Rhodospirillum rubrum ATCC 11170: one gene and its partner. The protein of the gene in region 1 interacts with the protein of each later gene in a pairwise test. Links are inferred from orthologs where the notes say so. Each region holds a gene or a part of one and is shown in the gene's direction. Other genes may lie near its edges.

Region 1 (7,885 bases):
CAGATCGCGGGCCGTGGCGGTGGCGGCGCGGATGGCTTTCCAGGAAACCTTGAGGATATCGCTCAAAGCCACGTTGCTAAAGGGTCCCTCCGACCACCCCACGGCTCGCCGAAGGCGATCGGCGGCGTCTTCGGCCACCATCCAGATCGGCCGCCGCAGATCGGCGCGGTTTACCGGGGCCGCCGCCGCCAGCGCCTCGGCCAGATCAATTTCAACAGACGACTCCCGGCTGGCGGAAAGAACCTTCTCAAGGATCTCGGGGGCCCGCGCCCCGGGGTTGCCCAGGGCGGCCTCTTCCACGCCCTCGGCGCCGATCAGCTCCTCCTGACGTGAGAGCGCTTCGATAAGAGCATCGGGAACCTGATCTGGATCGTAGCCCAGCCGTGCTTCGAGTCGCCGCCATGACGCCACATCCGGGGTCTGGCGTTCTTCTTGTAACTGGGCAAGGACCAGCTTGAGCGACGCGCCGTCTTGGGCCCGGGCGCAGGTCGTGGTTACCGCATCAAAGAACGCGTCGACCCCGTCTTCAAAGGCCGTCGCCGGCACCAGCGAGACCGGGATCGGATGATAGTCGACCCGATCGCCGGCCTTGGACCCCATCGCTATCGGGGCGATGACGACGCGATCCCCCACGCCATAGATCATCATGGGCGGCCACAGGGTTCCCCCGGACGCCGAGGTGAGGTCATGACGCAGGCGCCACTCGGCCCTGACCGATCGATAATCGACGATCGGCTCCCATCGCAGACGCCACCAGTTATCAGCAAGCCAAAGGGCCAAAGAAACCGCCGACGCCCGAAAGAAATCGCGGGTATGGCCGGTTGTTATGTCGTCGATCCGCGTTACGACGCGATCACCGACGGAGATGCTTATTTCCGCAAGATCCCTTTCCTCATCCTGTGGGCTTTGCCGCCATCGAGGACTTATTCTGAAAGAGAGATCCTGTTTCATGAATAACGATCCTGAAGGAATTGGGCGGAGGGCACGAGGTTTTTGGCCTGCGGCTCGTAAGCATAGGGCAGATAGCGGGCGATGACAGCCCGGGCGATCGCCTCGCGGGGAAGCACCGGATAAGCGTGATACAGGGCGCGGCCCGGGATGGTGATCCGTCCTTCGTAAATCCAGCCGGTATCATCCACCGTCCACAGAAGGGTGGGATCGCCATGGGTGTCGATAGAGCCGATCAGTCCGGCCAGGATTCCCCGGCGCAAAAGGTCGGGGATGCGCGCCTGATCGGCGGGGGTGAACCGGGCATGGTGATCGCAATAGGTCGCGTCAGGGCGTTCCCCGGAAAACAGCGGCAGTCCGAAGGCCAGGGGATCCCATTTATGTTTTGGGTGGCCGGCAAAGGACGCCCGGCTTGCTAGGTCAAGAAGCCAGCTTTCTGGGGGAACGGGATCACGAAGCCGGCGCTTGTCATCGCTTGAACTGCGCGCGATGACCCGCCGGGGTTCTGGTTTTCGCCTTGCCATGATAGAGCGGTCCTTTTCGTCTTTATCATCCTCTACGGGCCGCTCTTGGGGCGCAACCCCTTAAAGGTCGCATCGAAATCCGTTGGGGAGACTCGCGTTCCCATCGCCGCCGCGCTTCTTGAAGCCGGGGGAAAAGCAGGGGCTTTCGTTTGACAGGGAAGGTCCCTCGCTCTATCTCTTCGCCTCGGATCCCGGGCTTTCGTTTCCGTTCCGGGGGCCTTTGCCTGCCCGTCACCCTGACCTTCGAGGTACGCATGTTCGGCGCCATTGCCCGGCGGCTTTTCGGATCTGCCAACGACCGTATCGTCAAAAGCCTTGTCAAAACGGTCGCGGCCATCAACGCCAAGGAAAGCGAGGTGCAAGGTCTGTCCGATGCCGACCTCGCGGCCCGCACCCCCTGGCTCAAAAGCCGGCTGGCCGAGGGGGAAACCCTCGACGATATTCTGGTCGATGCCTTCGCCACCGTGCGCGAGGCCGCCAAACGCACCCTGGGCCAGCGTCATTACGACGTGCAGCTGATGGGCGGGCTGGTTCTGCATGGCGGCAAGATCGCCGAGATGCGCACGGGCGAGGGAAAAACCCTGGTCGCCACCCTGCCGGTCTATCTGAACGCCCTGACCGGCAAGGGCGTTCACGTCGTCACGGTCAACGATTATCTGGCCAAGCGCGATGCCGAGTGGATGGCGAAGGTTTACCGCTTCCTCGGCCTGACCGTCGGCGTCATCATCCATGAGCTTGATGACGGCGGCCGCCGCGCCGCTTACGCCTGCGACGTGACCTATGGCACCAACAACGAACTGGGCTTCGATTTCCTGCGCGATAATATGAAGTATCGCCTGGAGGACATGGTCCAGCGGCCCTTCGCCTATGCCATCGTCGACGAGGTCGACTCGATCCTGATCGACGAGGCGCGCACGCCCTTGATCATCTCGGGTCAGGCCGAGGACAGCTCGGCCCTCTATCAGGCGGTCGACAAGCTGATGCCGCGCTTGGTACCCGCCGATTACGAAAAGGACGAAAAGGCGCGCTCGGTCACCTATACCGAGGAAGGCTCCGATCACATCGAGGAACTGCTGCGCGAGGCCGGTCTGCTGGCCGAGGGCAATCTTTATGAAACCCGCAATGTGACGGCGCTTCACCACGCCACCCAGGGCCTGCGCGCCCATACCCTGTTCGAACGCGATGTCCATTACATGGTGCGCGACGACAAGGTGGTGATCATCGACGAGTTCACCGGCCGCGCCATGGAGGGGCGGCGCTTCTCCGATGGTCTGCATCAGGCCCTTGAAGCCAAGGAAGGCGTATCGATCCAGCCCGAGAACCAGACCCTGGCCTCGATCACCTTCCAGAACTATTTCCGCATGTATCCCAAGCTGTCGGGCATGACCGGCACGGCCTTGACCGAAGCCAACGAGTTCATGGAGATCTATGGGCTGGCGGTGGTCGAGATCCCGACCAACCGGCCGATGATCCGCAAGGACAAGGACGACGAGGTCTATCGCACCTCGCGCGAGAAATACGAGGCGATCGCCAAGCAGATCGCCGAATGTCAGAAGCGCGGCCAGCCGGTGTTGGTCGGCACGACCTCGATCGAAAAATCGGAATATCTGGCCGAGCTGATGCGCACGACCACCAAGGTCAAGCCGCAGGTGCTCAACGCCCGTTACCACGAGCAGGAAGCCTTCATCATCGCCCAGGCCGGCGTTCCCGGGGCGGTGACCATCGCCACCAATATGGCCGGCCGCGGCACCGATATTCAGCTGGGCGGCAATCTTGATATGCGCATGGCCCGCGAACTGCCTGCCGACGCCACGCCCGAGCAGCGCGCCGCCAAGGAAGCCGAACTGCGCGCCGACATCGAGAAGAAGAAGGCCCAGGCCCTGGCGGCCGGCGGCCTTTACGTGATCGGCACCGAGCGCCACGAAAGCCGGCGCATCGACAACCAGCTGCGCGGCCGCACCGGGCGACAGGGCGATCCCGGCGGCTCGAGCTTCTATCTGTCGCTCGACGACGACCTGATGCGGATCTTCGGCTCCGAGCGCATGGATAGCATGCTGCGCAAGCTGGGGCTGGAAGAGGGCGAGGCGATCGTCCACCCCTGGGTCAACAAGGCCCTGGAAAAGGCCCAGCAGAAGGTCGAAGCCCGCAACTTCGACACCCGCAAGAACCTGCTGAAGTTCGACGACGTGATGAACGACCAGCGCAAGGTGGTCTACGAGCAGCGCCGCGATCTGATGGTGACCACCGATGTCTCCGAGACCGTGGCCGATATGCGCCAGGAAGTGATCGAAGACATCGTCCATGCCCATATCCCGCCCAAGGCGATGCCCGAGGAATGGGACAGCGCCGGGCTGGCCGAGGATGTGCGCCGGGTCTTCGGCCTTGATCTGCCGATCATCGACTGGGCCTCCGAGGATGGCATCGCCAACGAGGAGATCCTTGAGCGGCTGACCAAGGACGTCGAGGCCAAGATGGCGGCCAAGGAGGCCGAATACGGCGCAGACGTGATGCGCATGGTTGAAAAGAGCCTGCTTTTGCAGATTCTCGACGGCATGTGGAAGGAGCACCTGCTTCATCTCGAACATCTGCGCCAGGGTATTTCGCTGCGCGCCTTCGGCCAGCGCGATCCGCTGAACGAATACAAATCCGAATCCTTCGAGATGTTCCAGACCATGCTCTCGGATCTGCGCGAGCGGGTGACGATGACCTTGGCGAATGTGCAGTTGCGCATGGATCCGCCGCCGCCGCCGCCCGAACCCCAGGGCTTTGCCGAGCACGTCGAACCCGAGCCGGCGATCGGCGGCGGTGGGGTGCCGGGCGTCGCCCCGGCGGCGACGGACCGCGAGGCCGGCCATCCCGAAACCTGGGGCAAGGTGGCGCGCAACGAGCTTTGCCCCTGCGGATCGGGCAAGAAGTACAAGCATTGCCACGGGGCGATGGGCTGAGGCCACGGGTTTTCCTTCGGCGGACCGCACAACAGGTGCGGCTTCGCCGAAGGGAACTGCCCCGAGCGGCCTTTTAGCCGGCTTTGCCTGTTGACCACCCTCGGCCAGGGCGCATACTGATCCGACGATACTGGGAATGGGGTCTCCCGAAACCGCCGAAAGGCTGATGACTCCTACCGCGTAGAAATGCGTGGTGGGACCTTGTGACAACCCGCCATGCCTGCCAAGCAGGAGGAGGCGGGTTTTTTTATGCCCGCCCGGTCCCCATCCATCGGAGGTAAGTGCGCAGCGCCATGACCTATTTATTCGTCGCCGCCGGGGGAGCCCTGGGCTCGACCCTGCGCTATTGGCTTTCGGGGTTGATCGCAGGCGCGATCGGCCAAAGCTTTCCCTGGGGAACGCTGGTCATCAATATCAGCGGATCGATCGTCATCGGCGCCTTCGCCACCCTGACCGGACCCGATGGCCGGGTGTTCATCCCCGGAGACTGGCGCCAGTTCTTCATGGTCGGAGTCTGCGGCGGCTATACCACCTTTTCGTCGTTCAGCCTGCAGACCCTGACCCTGGCCCAAGAGGGCCAGGGGCTGTGGGCGGCGGCCAATGTGGTTTTATCGGTGGTGTTTTGCCTGATCGGCGTCTGGCTCGGACATGTCGGCGCCGTCCTGATCAACGAGGGGGTATGACATGGACAGCCAAGACATCCCGGGATTGCCCAAGGACGCCGTGCTGCTGCGCATTTATACCAGCGAGCGGAAGACGTTCGGTCACGCGCCGCTGTTCGAGGCGATCGTGACCAAGGCCCTGGAGATGGGCCTTGCCGGGGCGACCGTGCTGCGCGGGCCGCTGGGCTACGGCCATTCCAGCCGGATCCACACCGCCAAGATCCTCGATCTTTCCAATGATCTGCCGGTGGTGATCGAAATCGCCGAGTCCCAGGCCAGGATCGACGCCTTTCTTCCCGTTCTCGACGGCATGATCGGCAAGGGTCTGGTCACTTTGGAAAAGATCCAGGTGCTCCATTACGGACCGCGCGCGGGCTAAGGAAACCGGGGCGCCGCCGTCCGCCTGACGGTGGGCTTGTTTGCCGCTGGCGGAAAGCGCTACACTCGCAGCTTCCCTATCCGTTTGGAGAGCTTTGCCATGGATGGCGTGACGGCAGGACTGACCGCTGCCAGCGGTCTGCGACAGACCGAGCTTCAGGCGGGGCTGCTTAAGCGGTCTTTCGAGCAGGAGGGGCGCATGGTCGATCTGTTGGCCGAAGGCGTGGCCACCACCCAGGCCGCCGCCGGCGCGGGCAAGGGGCTTTCCGTCGACGTGACGGCCTGATCCCCCACGCATGGCTAATGGACCCTCGGGCATCGGTGGACGAAATCAGGGCAGCGGCCGGGTGGCCGGCGGCGGCGCCACGCCGACCGTTCGCCCCACCCCCGGGCGCCCGGCCTCGCCGGGGCGAATTCCGCCCGCCACGGAGCCCAGGCCCGTCGTCGATGTGCGGCCCAGACCGTCGCGGGGCAATCGCTTCGACGAGGCCGGGGGCCGCTATATCGTTGTCGATGGCCGCCGCTATAATCTGGACGCGCCGCGCGGCACCTATGTGAACGTCGTCATCTGAGGGAGGGGTGGTGTGGTCTGCGATGACATCCCGGGAACGCTCCGCCCCCCCTCCTTCGCGCTTGGCGTCCCCGAAGGCGACGATCACGAGCGTCTGATCTGCACCAGTTGCGGCTTCATCCGCTACGACAATCCCAAGATCATCGTCGGCGCCGTCTGCACCTGGGAGTCCAAGGTGCTGCTGGTGCGCCGGGCCATCGAACCGCGCGTCGGCTATTGGTGCATGCCCGCCGGTTTCATGGAGCTGAACGAGACCACCGAGGCCGGGGCGGCGCGCGAGGTGTGGGAGGAAGCCCGCGCCCGGGTGCGTATAGGCCCGCTGCTCGCCCTTTATAACCTGCCCCATATCAGTCAGGTTCACCTGATCTACAGCGCCACCATGCTCAGCCCCGACCATGCGCCGGGCAGCGAAAGCCTGGAAACCTGCCTTGTCGGGTGGGGCGAGATCCCCTGGGGCGATCTCGCCTATCCCACCGTGGAATGGGCCCTGCGCCAGCACGCCGAACGTGGTGGACTGGCCGGCGCCCCCTATGGCAATCGGGCCGAGACCTACGCCCTGCCTTAAAACAAATTCCCGAGTCCTGTGAACCAGAGTGCGACGACGATTTTCTGGACGATCAAGCTCTGAGAGCGGGGACCGGAGTCCCCGCTCACCGCTTTAAACATCCACCGAGAACACCTTCATCACCTCGTCACCCAGGTGATTGATGACCTTCACCGCGATCCGGCCGGATTTTGGCTTGTCGAAGGGGCGGGAGATATCGCGGTTGAGGCTGTCCCATGCCTCGCGATCGATCTCCGCCTTCAGGGTGGTTTTCAAAGCCTTGTAAGGGTCGTCCGCCCCCAGGAAATAGGCGTGGCGGACGAAGAAGCTTTCTTCGTTATAGTCGGTGTCGATGAACCACACGGCGATGGTGTCGGGGCCGCCGGATTCGATTTCGCCGGTGGAGGGGTGGAAGATATCCACCCCTTTGATCTTGACCCGCACCTTGTCGTCAGCGGTGATGATGATGTCGATATCGGGTTCGCCGAATACGACGAAGAGGTTGCCCGCGCCGGTGCTTTTCAGATCGCCGCCCATATGCAAATCGGGGTTCATGCGGGCCTTCAAGATGCGGATGGCGCCCAGTTTGTCGAACTCGGCGGAATGGGCATCAAAGTTGAAAGCGCAGGCGATCAGAACATCGAACCCGGCATCCCCGGCTTCGCGGGCCGCCGTGACCAGATCAAGGCGGGAGACGGTGCCGAACTCGGGGCCGATGACGATACCGGCGGACCGGTCTTTGTCGCCCTCCCTGAAAACGCCCTTGGCACAAATGAACTTGCCCGGCCAGCCGGTCAGGGCGGTGAAGGCGATGCGGTCTTCTTTGTGGGCCTGCTGGACACCGGCGGATTTGAGGTTGTCGAGAACCATCTGGGCGAAATCGCTGGCATCAAGGCTTTTTGACGCGCCTTTGCCCTCGGCCGCCTGGAGAAGGTCGACCAGTTCATCGTTCTGATCGACGGCGAGAACGCGGTGGGGTGACAGGCTTTCGACGGTAAAGGGACCGGCGACGCGAACCTTGGCCTTATCCTCGTAGGGCTTGTCGTAAAGGTACTCGAACTCGGCCTTGGCGGCGATCGAGGCGTCGATTTCCTTCTGCCGCCTGATCCGGGCGTCCCACCATTGGGCATGGAGCGCTTTGGCGGCAGCGGACCAGCCCTTGTCCGCCTCGCGGGGGATTTCCCAGTCGTGCCACGTCTTGTCCAGGGCGGCATTCAACTGGGTGCGAAGGGGTTCAAGCGTCTCCTGGGCCTTGTCCCAGATCACATCGATTTCTGAATTGCTGGCGATATTGCTGAGCATGACGTGGGGAA
Region 2 (7,651 bases), 990 kb from region 1 along the record:
CATGTCGTCGTCGATCTGGCGCGCGGCCGCAAGGCGCTGGTCATCCAGGTGATGGGCCGTTTGTTCATGGATCCGCTTGATTGCCCCTTCCGCGCCGTCGACGAGGTGCTGACGCGCTATCGCCTGGGGGCGACGGTGCAGGCGGTGATCGTCGATATCCACGCCGAGGCGACCAGCGAAAAGATGGCGATGGGCCACCATTGCGACGGCCGGGTCTCGCTGGTGGTCGGCAGCCATTCCCATGTGCCGACCGCCGATGCCCGGGTGCTCAAGGGCGGCAGCGGGTATATGAGCGATGCCGGCATGTGCGGCGATTATCAATCGGTGATCGGCATGGTTCCCGGCCCGGCCGTCCATCGCTTCACCCGCAAGACGCCCACCGATCGCCTGACGCCGGCCGATGGTCCGGGCACGGTTTGCGGGGTTTTCGTCCAGACCGATGATCGCAGCGGTTTGGCCCTGCGCTGCGAGCCGGTCCGCCTGGGCGGCGATCTCGCCCCGGCGATGCCGATCGCGCGCTAGAATCTTGATATCGAAGCAAATCATCGTCGCACTCGGGGCCGGAGCGCCCGGGATTTTCTCCCGGCCGGCCCGCTAAGGCCCAGCCCCGGCAGGGGAACCCCTTGTGGCGGGGTTCCTTTTCCTGGGAAGTCCTGCCATAGTGCGCCGCCTCCACCACGGAAAACCGGCGCGGACGATCGCCAAGCCCCGCGCGGCTTGGGCGGCTCCTGTCCAAGGACCGCACCCTGTGGGTGGATGAGGCCCCGCAACCCACGAGATATAGAGCGATCGACGATGGCCGGTCATTCCCAATTCAAGAACATCATGCACCGCAAAGGCGGTCAGGATGCCAAGCGCGCCCAGCTTTTCACCAAACTGGCCCGTGAAATCACCGTTTCGGCCAAGCTCGGATCACCCGATCCGAACGCCAATCCGCGGCTGCGCGCCGCTATTCTCGCCGCCCGCGCCCAGTCGCTGCCCAAGGATAATATCCAGCGGGCGATCGACAAGGCGACCAGCGGCGGCGATGCGGCCAACCTCGAGGAACTGCGCTACGAGGGCTATGGTCCGGGCAATGTGGCGGTCATCGTCGAATGCCTGACCGACAACCGCAACCGCACCGCCTCGGAAGTGCGGACCGCCTTCAGCAAGAACGGCGGCACCATGGGCGAAAGCGGCTCGGTGGCCTTCAACTTCGAGCGTGTCGGCCTGATCCATTATCCGCTGAAGGCCGGGGCGGCCGACGCCGTGCTTGATGCCGGCATCGAGGCCGGGGCCGACGACGTGCAGTCGAGCGAGGATGGCCACGACATCACCTGCCGGCCCGATGATCTCAACGCCGTCTCCAAGGCCCTGGAAGCGGCCCTGGGCGATCCGGAGTTCGCCCGCCTTGACTGGAAGCCGCTGGTTCAGGTGCCCGTTGACGCCGATACCGTGCCGGCGCTGATGAAATTCCTCGACATCCTCGATGACTGCGACGATGTGCAAAGGGTCGCGGCCAATTACGAGATCGACGACGCGATCATGGAGAAACTGGGGGCATGAGACTCCTGGGGCTGGATCCCGGTCTGCGGATTACCGGCTGGGGGGTGATCGAGGTGACGGGCAACCGCATCGGCCATGTGGCCGATGGGGTGGTGCGGTCCGACGATCGCCTGTCCCTGGCCGCCCGGCTGGCCCAGCTCCATGGCGGGATCGTCGCCGTGCTCAAAGCCTATGAGCCGGTGGAGGCCGCCGTCGAGGAAACCTTCGTCAACCGCAATCCGGCCTCGACCCTCAAGCTTGGTCAGGCGCGCGGCGCGGTGATGCTGGCGCCGGCCCTGGCCGGCCTCGTCGTGGCCGAATACCAGCCAAGTGTCGTCAAGAAGGCGGTGGTCGGTACCGGCGGAGCGGCCAAGGATCAGGTGGGGATGATGATCCGCACCCTGTTGCCCGGCGCCACCTTGGAAACCGCTGATGCCGCCGATGCCTTGGCCATCGCCATCTGTCATGCCCATTACCGGGCGGGGGCGCTGTCCCTGGCCCTGGCCCGCGCCGGAGGGGGGCGATGATCGCCAAGCTCAAGGGACTGGTCGATTCGGTGGCCGAGGATCACGCGGTGATCGATGTCGGCGGCGTCGGCTATCTGGTGTTCTGTCCGGCGCGGGTGCTAACCCGCCTGCCGTCACCCGGCCAAGCGGTGGCCCTGGTCGTTGAAACCCAGGTGCGCGAGGATCACATCTCGCTTTTCGGCTTCCTGGAAACCGCCGAGCGCGACTGGTTCCGTTTGCTCTCGACCGTGCAGGGGGTGGGATCGAAGGTGGCGTTGTCGGTGCTCTCGGTGCTCTCGGCCGGGCAGATTTCCCAGGCGATCGCCGCCGGCGACAAGGCTGCCCTCGGCCGGGCGCCCGGGGTCGGCCCCAAGCTGGCGGCGCGCATCGCCAGCGAGTTGAAGGACAAGGCCGTCGCCCTGGGCGGAATGCCGGCCCCGCCGCCGCGCGGCGCCGGCACCGATGCCGCCGGCGAGGGGCCGCCGGGCGGGCCGACGGGGGATGTCCTTGGCGACGCGGTCTCGGCCCTGGTCAATCTTGGCTATGGGCGGAGCGAGGCGGTGGGGGCGGCCAGCCGGGCCGCCGGCTTGGGGGCGACCACCGTGCAAGGGGTGATCGGTCTGGCCCTGCGCGATCTCGGCCGGGGAGGGGCATAATCCATGGCCGGGCACGAGGAGGAAGATGAGCGCCTGATCTCGGGGCGCCGCCGCGAGGGCGAGGTCGATGCGGCCCTGCGCCCGCAGTCGCTGGCCGATTTCGTCGGTCAGCGCCAGACCCGTGAAAACCTGGGCGTTTTCGTTCAGGCCGCCCGGGCGCGCGGCGAGGCGATGGATCACGTGCTGTTCCATGGTCCGCCGGGCCTGGGGAAAACCACGCTCGCCCAGATCGTGGCGCGCGAGCTTGGCGTGGGGTTTCGCGGCACCAGTGGGCCGATGATCGTCAAGGCCGGCGACCTCGCGGCGATCTTGACCAATCTCGAGCCGCGCGATGTGCTGTTCATCGACGAAATCCACCGCCTTAATCCCGCCATAGAGGAAGTTTTGTATCCGGCGATGGAGGACTTCCAGTTGGACCTCATCATCGGTGAGGGGCCGGCGGCGCGGAGCGTGCGGATCGACCTGCCGCCCTTCACCCTGGTTGGGGCGACGACCCGGTCGGGCCTCCTGACAACGCCGCTGCGCGACCGCTTTGGCATTCCGCTGCGACTCGACTTCTATGAAACCGATGAATTGGTCCAGATCGTGACCCGGGGTTCCCGGCTTCTTGGCATGGCTTTGACCGACGAGGGCGCCCGCGAAGTGGCGCGACGATCGCGGGGCACGCCGCGGGTGGCCGGTCGGCTGCTGCGCCGGGTGCGCGATTTCGCCGCCGTCGCCGGGCGTTCGCCCGTTGACGCCTTCATCGCCGATGCCGCGCTCAACCGCCTGGAGGTGGACGGGCGCGGGCTTGATGCCATGGACCGGCGCTATCTGTCGCGCATGGCCGACCATTATGGCGGCGGGCCGGTCGGGGTCGATACCCTGGCCGCCGCCCTGGCCGAGGAACGCGATACGGTGGAAGACGTGATCGAGCCCTATTTGATCCAGCAGGGCTTCATCAAGCGGACGCCGCGCGGCCGGATGCTGACGGCGATCGCCTGGACCCATCTTGGGCTGACACCGCCGGCCGAGACGCCGCCGGTTCAGCCCGACCTGTGGTCCGACGCCCCATGACCCAGTCCTTGACGCCGACCAGCGGCCTCTGGCGCCAGGGGTGCCACTTGTTGCCCGTGCGCGTGCATTGGGAAAACACCGATGCCGGGGGTATCGTCTACCACGCCGAATACCTGAAGTTCGCCGAGCGGGCGCGCACCGAGATGCTGCGACTGGCCGGAATTCACCAGGGATCGATGCTGGCGGGCGAGGGGGTGGGCTTCGCCGTGGCGAAGCTGTCGATCGACTACAAGCGTCCGGCCAAGCTGGACGACGCCCTGGTGGTGGAAACCACGCTCGATGCCGTTGGCGGCGCCGTGCTCGATCTCACCCAGACTATCCGCCGCGAGGGTGATCCTCTGGCGATCTTGAAGGTGCGCGTGGCCTGTCTGTCGCTGAAGGCCGGCGTTCCCATCCGCATTCCCGCCATCATGCGGGAGAAACTTGTACCAGGAAACGGCGACTGACCACACGGACACGGGGTTGATTATGGACTACCTCTCCATGGACGCGATAACCCAGCTGACCGGCCAGATGGCCAGCCACTTGGGCATCGCCGGGCTCGATCATCTTGGCCAGACGGCCTCCCGCTTGGGGCTGATGCTGGAGCGGGGCCTTGACGTCCAGTCCAGTCCGCCCCTGCCCGCGGCCGCGCCGTCTGTGCCCGTGGCCAGCGAAATTCTGCCCAATGCCAGCGGCGTCGGCGCCGCCGCGCCCGGGGCGACGATGGGCGAGAAGCCGTCGCTGTCGGCTTGGTCGATGTTCTGGCAGGCCGATATCATCGTCAAGATGGTGATGCTGAGCCTGGTCGGCGCCAGCATCTGGTCGTGGACCATCGTTTTCGAAAAGATCGTTCGCTTACGCGATCTCAACAAGAAAGCCGAGCAGTTCGAAGAGAAATTCTGGTCGGGCGGCTCGCTTGAAGACCTGTTCGACCGCATCGGCCAGCGGCCGCGCGATCCGATGACCGCGGTGTTCGTGGCCGCCATGCGCGAATGGCGTCACAGCGCCCAGCGCCGCAACGGCGCCGCTGGTGCGCGCGCCATGCTGGCCCAGCGCGTCGAGCGGGTGATGGGCATCACCCAGAACCGCGAGCTGGAAACCCTGGAACGCCGGCTGGGCTTCCTGGCCTCGACCGGCGCCGTCGCGCCCTTCGTCGGGCTGTTTGGCACGGTCTGGGGCATCATGAACAGCTTCCACGCCATCGGTATGTCCAATGACACCAGTCTGGCGACGGTGGCCCCCGGTATCGCCGAGGCGCTGTTCGCCACGGCTTTGGGACTGGTCGCCGCCATCCCGGCGGTGATCGCCTATAACAAGCTTTCCGCCGATATCGACCGCTATGCCGGCCGCCTGGAGGCGTTCTCCGGGGAATTCGGGGCGATCCTCGGCCGTCAGCTCGACGAGCGCGAGTAATCGGGCGCCGATCAGGAGAACGATGAGATGGGTGCCTCGGTCCAACCCCGACGCGGCGGTCGCCGCAAGCGCAGTCACCAGATGAGCGACATCAACGTCACCCCGATGGTCGACGTGATGCTGGTCTTGCTGATTATCTTCATGGTGACGGCGCCTTTGCTCACCACCGGGGTCAAGGTCGACCTGCCGCGCACCAGCGCGCCCTCGCTTGACCAGGACAATCAGTCGCTGACCGTTTCGGTCGGCGCCGATGGCACCTTGTATGTTCAAGACAAGGTGACCGACGAAAGCGAACTGATGGCGCGGATGCAGGCGATCACCGGGGTCAATCCCGAAGCCCGCATCTATGTGCGCGGCGACGCCGGGATCAACTATGGCCGGGTGATGGAGGTGATGGGCATCCTGCGCTCCGCCGGTTACACCAAGGTCGCCCTGGTAACCCAACCGGGCGCCCCGGGAGCGGCTCAGGCCAAGCCGGCCGCCACCGCTCCGGCGGCCAAGGCGCCGGCCGCCAAGCCCAAGAATTAGCACGGGACAGCCGGCCTTGCCCCCGATAAAACGCGGTTTCCTCTATTCGCTCGGCTTCCATCTGCTGGTGGTGCTGCTGCTGCTGGTTGGGGTGCCCCATATTCGTAAGGACGTCACGCCGACCGAGCAGGTGACCATCGTCGAGTTGGTCGAAGTCAGCGACGAAACCACCTCGTTGCCCGATCAGCCCGCCGAAAAGGCCAAGCCGGTGCCCAAGCCCAAGGCCGCTCCGCCGCCGCCGGCGGCGGCCAAGGCCGTGGAAAAGCCCGTCGAGCCCAAACCCGAACCCAAGCCCGAGCCCAAGCCGGTGGTGCCGCCGCCCGAACCCGAGCCGCCGCCGCCCCCCGAGCCCGAGCCCGAGGAGGTTCCGCCGCCGCCCGAACCCGAGCCGACTCCCGAACCGATCAAGGAACAGCCCAAGCCCAAGCCCGAGCCGCCTAAGCCCGAGCCGCCCAAGCCCGTTCCCCCCAAGGTCGTTCCTCCCAAGGTCGAGCCCAAGCCGGCCGAGAAGAAGGCCGAGACCAAACCGGTGGAAAAGAAGGCCGAGAAGAAGCCCGAGAAGAAGAAGGACGACTTCGACTCGTTGCTTTCGGCGGTCAATCAGCTTGAAAAGAAGGTCGAGAAGCCGGGCAAGGGCAAACAGGCCGACGCGGCGTCGACCGAGGAGGAGGCGACTCCCCAGCCCCAGGCGGCGCGGCCGACCAATCAGGGCGGGCGGATTTCCAACACGCTGACGATGAGCGAGATCGACTCGATCCGCTATCACGTCGAGCAGCGCTGGAACTATAACCAGGGGGGACGCGGGGTCGAGGGCATGAGCGTCGATGTCCAAGTCAGCATCAATCCCGATGGTTCGGTCGCCCGGGCCAAGGCCTTGCGCGATCCGGCCTTCGCCGGCGACGCGGTCTATAAGGCCCTGGCCGATAGCGCCGAGCGGGCGGTGATGCGCGCCAGCCCGTTGCCGGTGCCGCGCGACAAGTTCGATATGTTCGCCGACGGCTTCACGCTGCGCTTCGCTCCGACCGGCATCAACTTCAATTGAGGCCGGTCTCCCGCGCCGACCGGCGCGGGGGCCTTGGCGATGCCATGATTTTGGGTGACCATGGCCTCGTTGACCTGCGGGGCCATCGGCCTATCTTCTAAGCGATCGGCTTGGGGATCGGCCGCCGCGCCGCAAAAACGGCTCTATCGGGGCGTAACCGTCGGATCGGGGGCGAGCGGACGGAACCCGGGACCTCTCTCGGGTGTTTCCAGGCGGCCCCGCCCGGGGCCGCTTTGCCGGTGCGGTTATGGACCGGTCGACGCGAGAGAGAAACGAGGGCGCGCGCTCCCCTGGCGCGCGTTCATGACGGAATTCACGGCAGAAAAAGGCGAGGGGTTTCCTCCTATGACGCGATTGGCGAAAGGCAAATGGCGCTCGACTCTGGGCGCCATGATGGCATTGGCGGTTATGGTCGCGGCCATTCCACAGGCCAGGGCCGAACTGGTGATCGACATCACGCGCGGCGTGCGCGAACCGATGCCCATCGCCATTCCGGTTTTCGGTGGGACGGACGCCCAGTCCAGCGCCATGGGGCGCGATGTGGTGGGCGTGGTGTCCAATGATCTGCAGGGATCGGGATTGTTCCGGGTGCTCGATCCGGCCGCCTATATCCAATCCCTGCCCAATCTGGCGGTGCAGCCCCAGTTCGCCGACTGGCGGGCGATCAACGCCCAGGCCCTGGTTCAGGGCGAGGTTCAGCCCCAGGGCGATGGCCGTCTGCGCGTGGCCTTCCGCTTGTGGGACGTGTTCAGCGGCCAGCAGGTCGTCGGCCGCGCCTTCTTGACCCAGGGCGATAACTGGCGCCGGGTGTCCCATATCATCGCCGACGAGATCTACAAGGCGATCACCGGGGAAGAGGGCTATTTCGATACCCGCGTCGTCTATGTCGCCGAGACCGGCCCCAAGACCAACCGGGTCAAGAAGCTGGCGATCATGGATCAGGA

What was found. Proteins that work in one complex are often made in the same cells at the same time.
Region 2: the proteins of secA (region 1) and RRU_RS05690 interact in binary tests that used the Escherichia coli proteins (3 or more experiments, as listed by UniProt). The link is inferred for Rhodospirillum rubrum ATCC 11170 from one-to-one orthologs.

The regions. Positions count from the first base shown.
Region 1 is NC_007643.1:288,535-296,419, forward strand. Bases 1,402-4,617 are described here. They hold secA (preprotein translocase subunit SecA), read left to right. Parts: upstream 1,402-1,726; coding sequence 1,727-4,417; downstream 4,418-4,617. Other genes in these bases: RRU_RS01230 (hypothetical protein), read right to left, coding at 1,402-1,472. Outside these bases: RRU_RS01225 (hypothetical protein), read right to left, coding at 1-648; RRU_RS19880 (hypothetical protein), read left to right, coding at 688-957; more of RRU_RS01230, read right to left, coding at 948-1,401; fluoride efflux transporter CrcB, read left to right, coding at 4,711-5,100; RRU_RS01245 (DUF190 domain-containing protein), read left to right, coding at 5,102-5,458; RRU_RS01250 (hypothetical protein), read left to right, coding at 5,558-5,743; RRU_RS01255 (hypothetical protein), read left to right, coding at 5,754-6,029; RRU_RS01260 (NUDIX hydrolase), read left to right, coding at 6,042-6,593; RRU_RS01265 (site-specific DNA-methyltransferase), read right to left, coding at 6,687-7,885. UniProt on the Escherichia coli protein: Required for protein export, interacts with the SecYEG preprotein conducting channel.
Region 2 is NC_007643.1:1,275,920-1,283,570, forward strand. What follows is about bases 2,482-5,463. They hold RRU_RS05690 (tol-pal system-associated acyl-CoA thioesterase), read left to right. Parts: upstream 2,482-3,738; coding sequence 3,739-4,188; downstream 4,189-5,463. Other genes in these bases: ruvA (Holliday junction branch migration protein RuvA), read left to right, coding at 2,482-2,686; ruvB (Holliday junction branch migration DNA helicase RuvB), read left to right, coding at 2,690-3,742; tolQ (protein TolQ), read left to right, coding at 4,226-5,137; tolR (protein TolR), read left to right, coding at 5,165-5,463. Outside these bases: RRU_RS05665 (TIGR00282 family metallophosphoesterase), read left to right, coding at 1-522; RRU_RS05670 (YebC/PmpR family DNA-binding transcriptional regulator), read left to right, coding at 796-1,545; crossover junction endodeoxyribonuclease RuvC, read left to right, coding at 1,542-2,051; more of ruvA, read left to right, coding at 2,048-2,481; more of tolR, read left to right, coding at 5,464-5,665; RRU_RS05705 (cell envelope integrity protein TolA), read left to right, coding at 5,682-6,707; Tol-Pal system beta propeller repeat protein TolB, read left to right, coding at 7,053-7,651.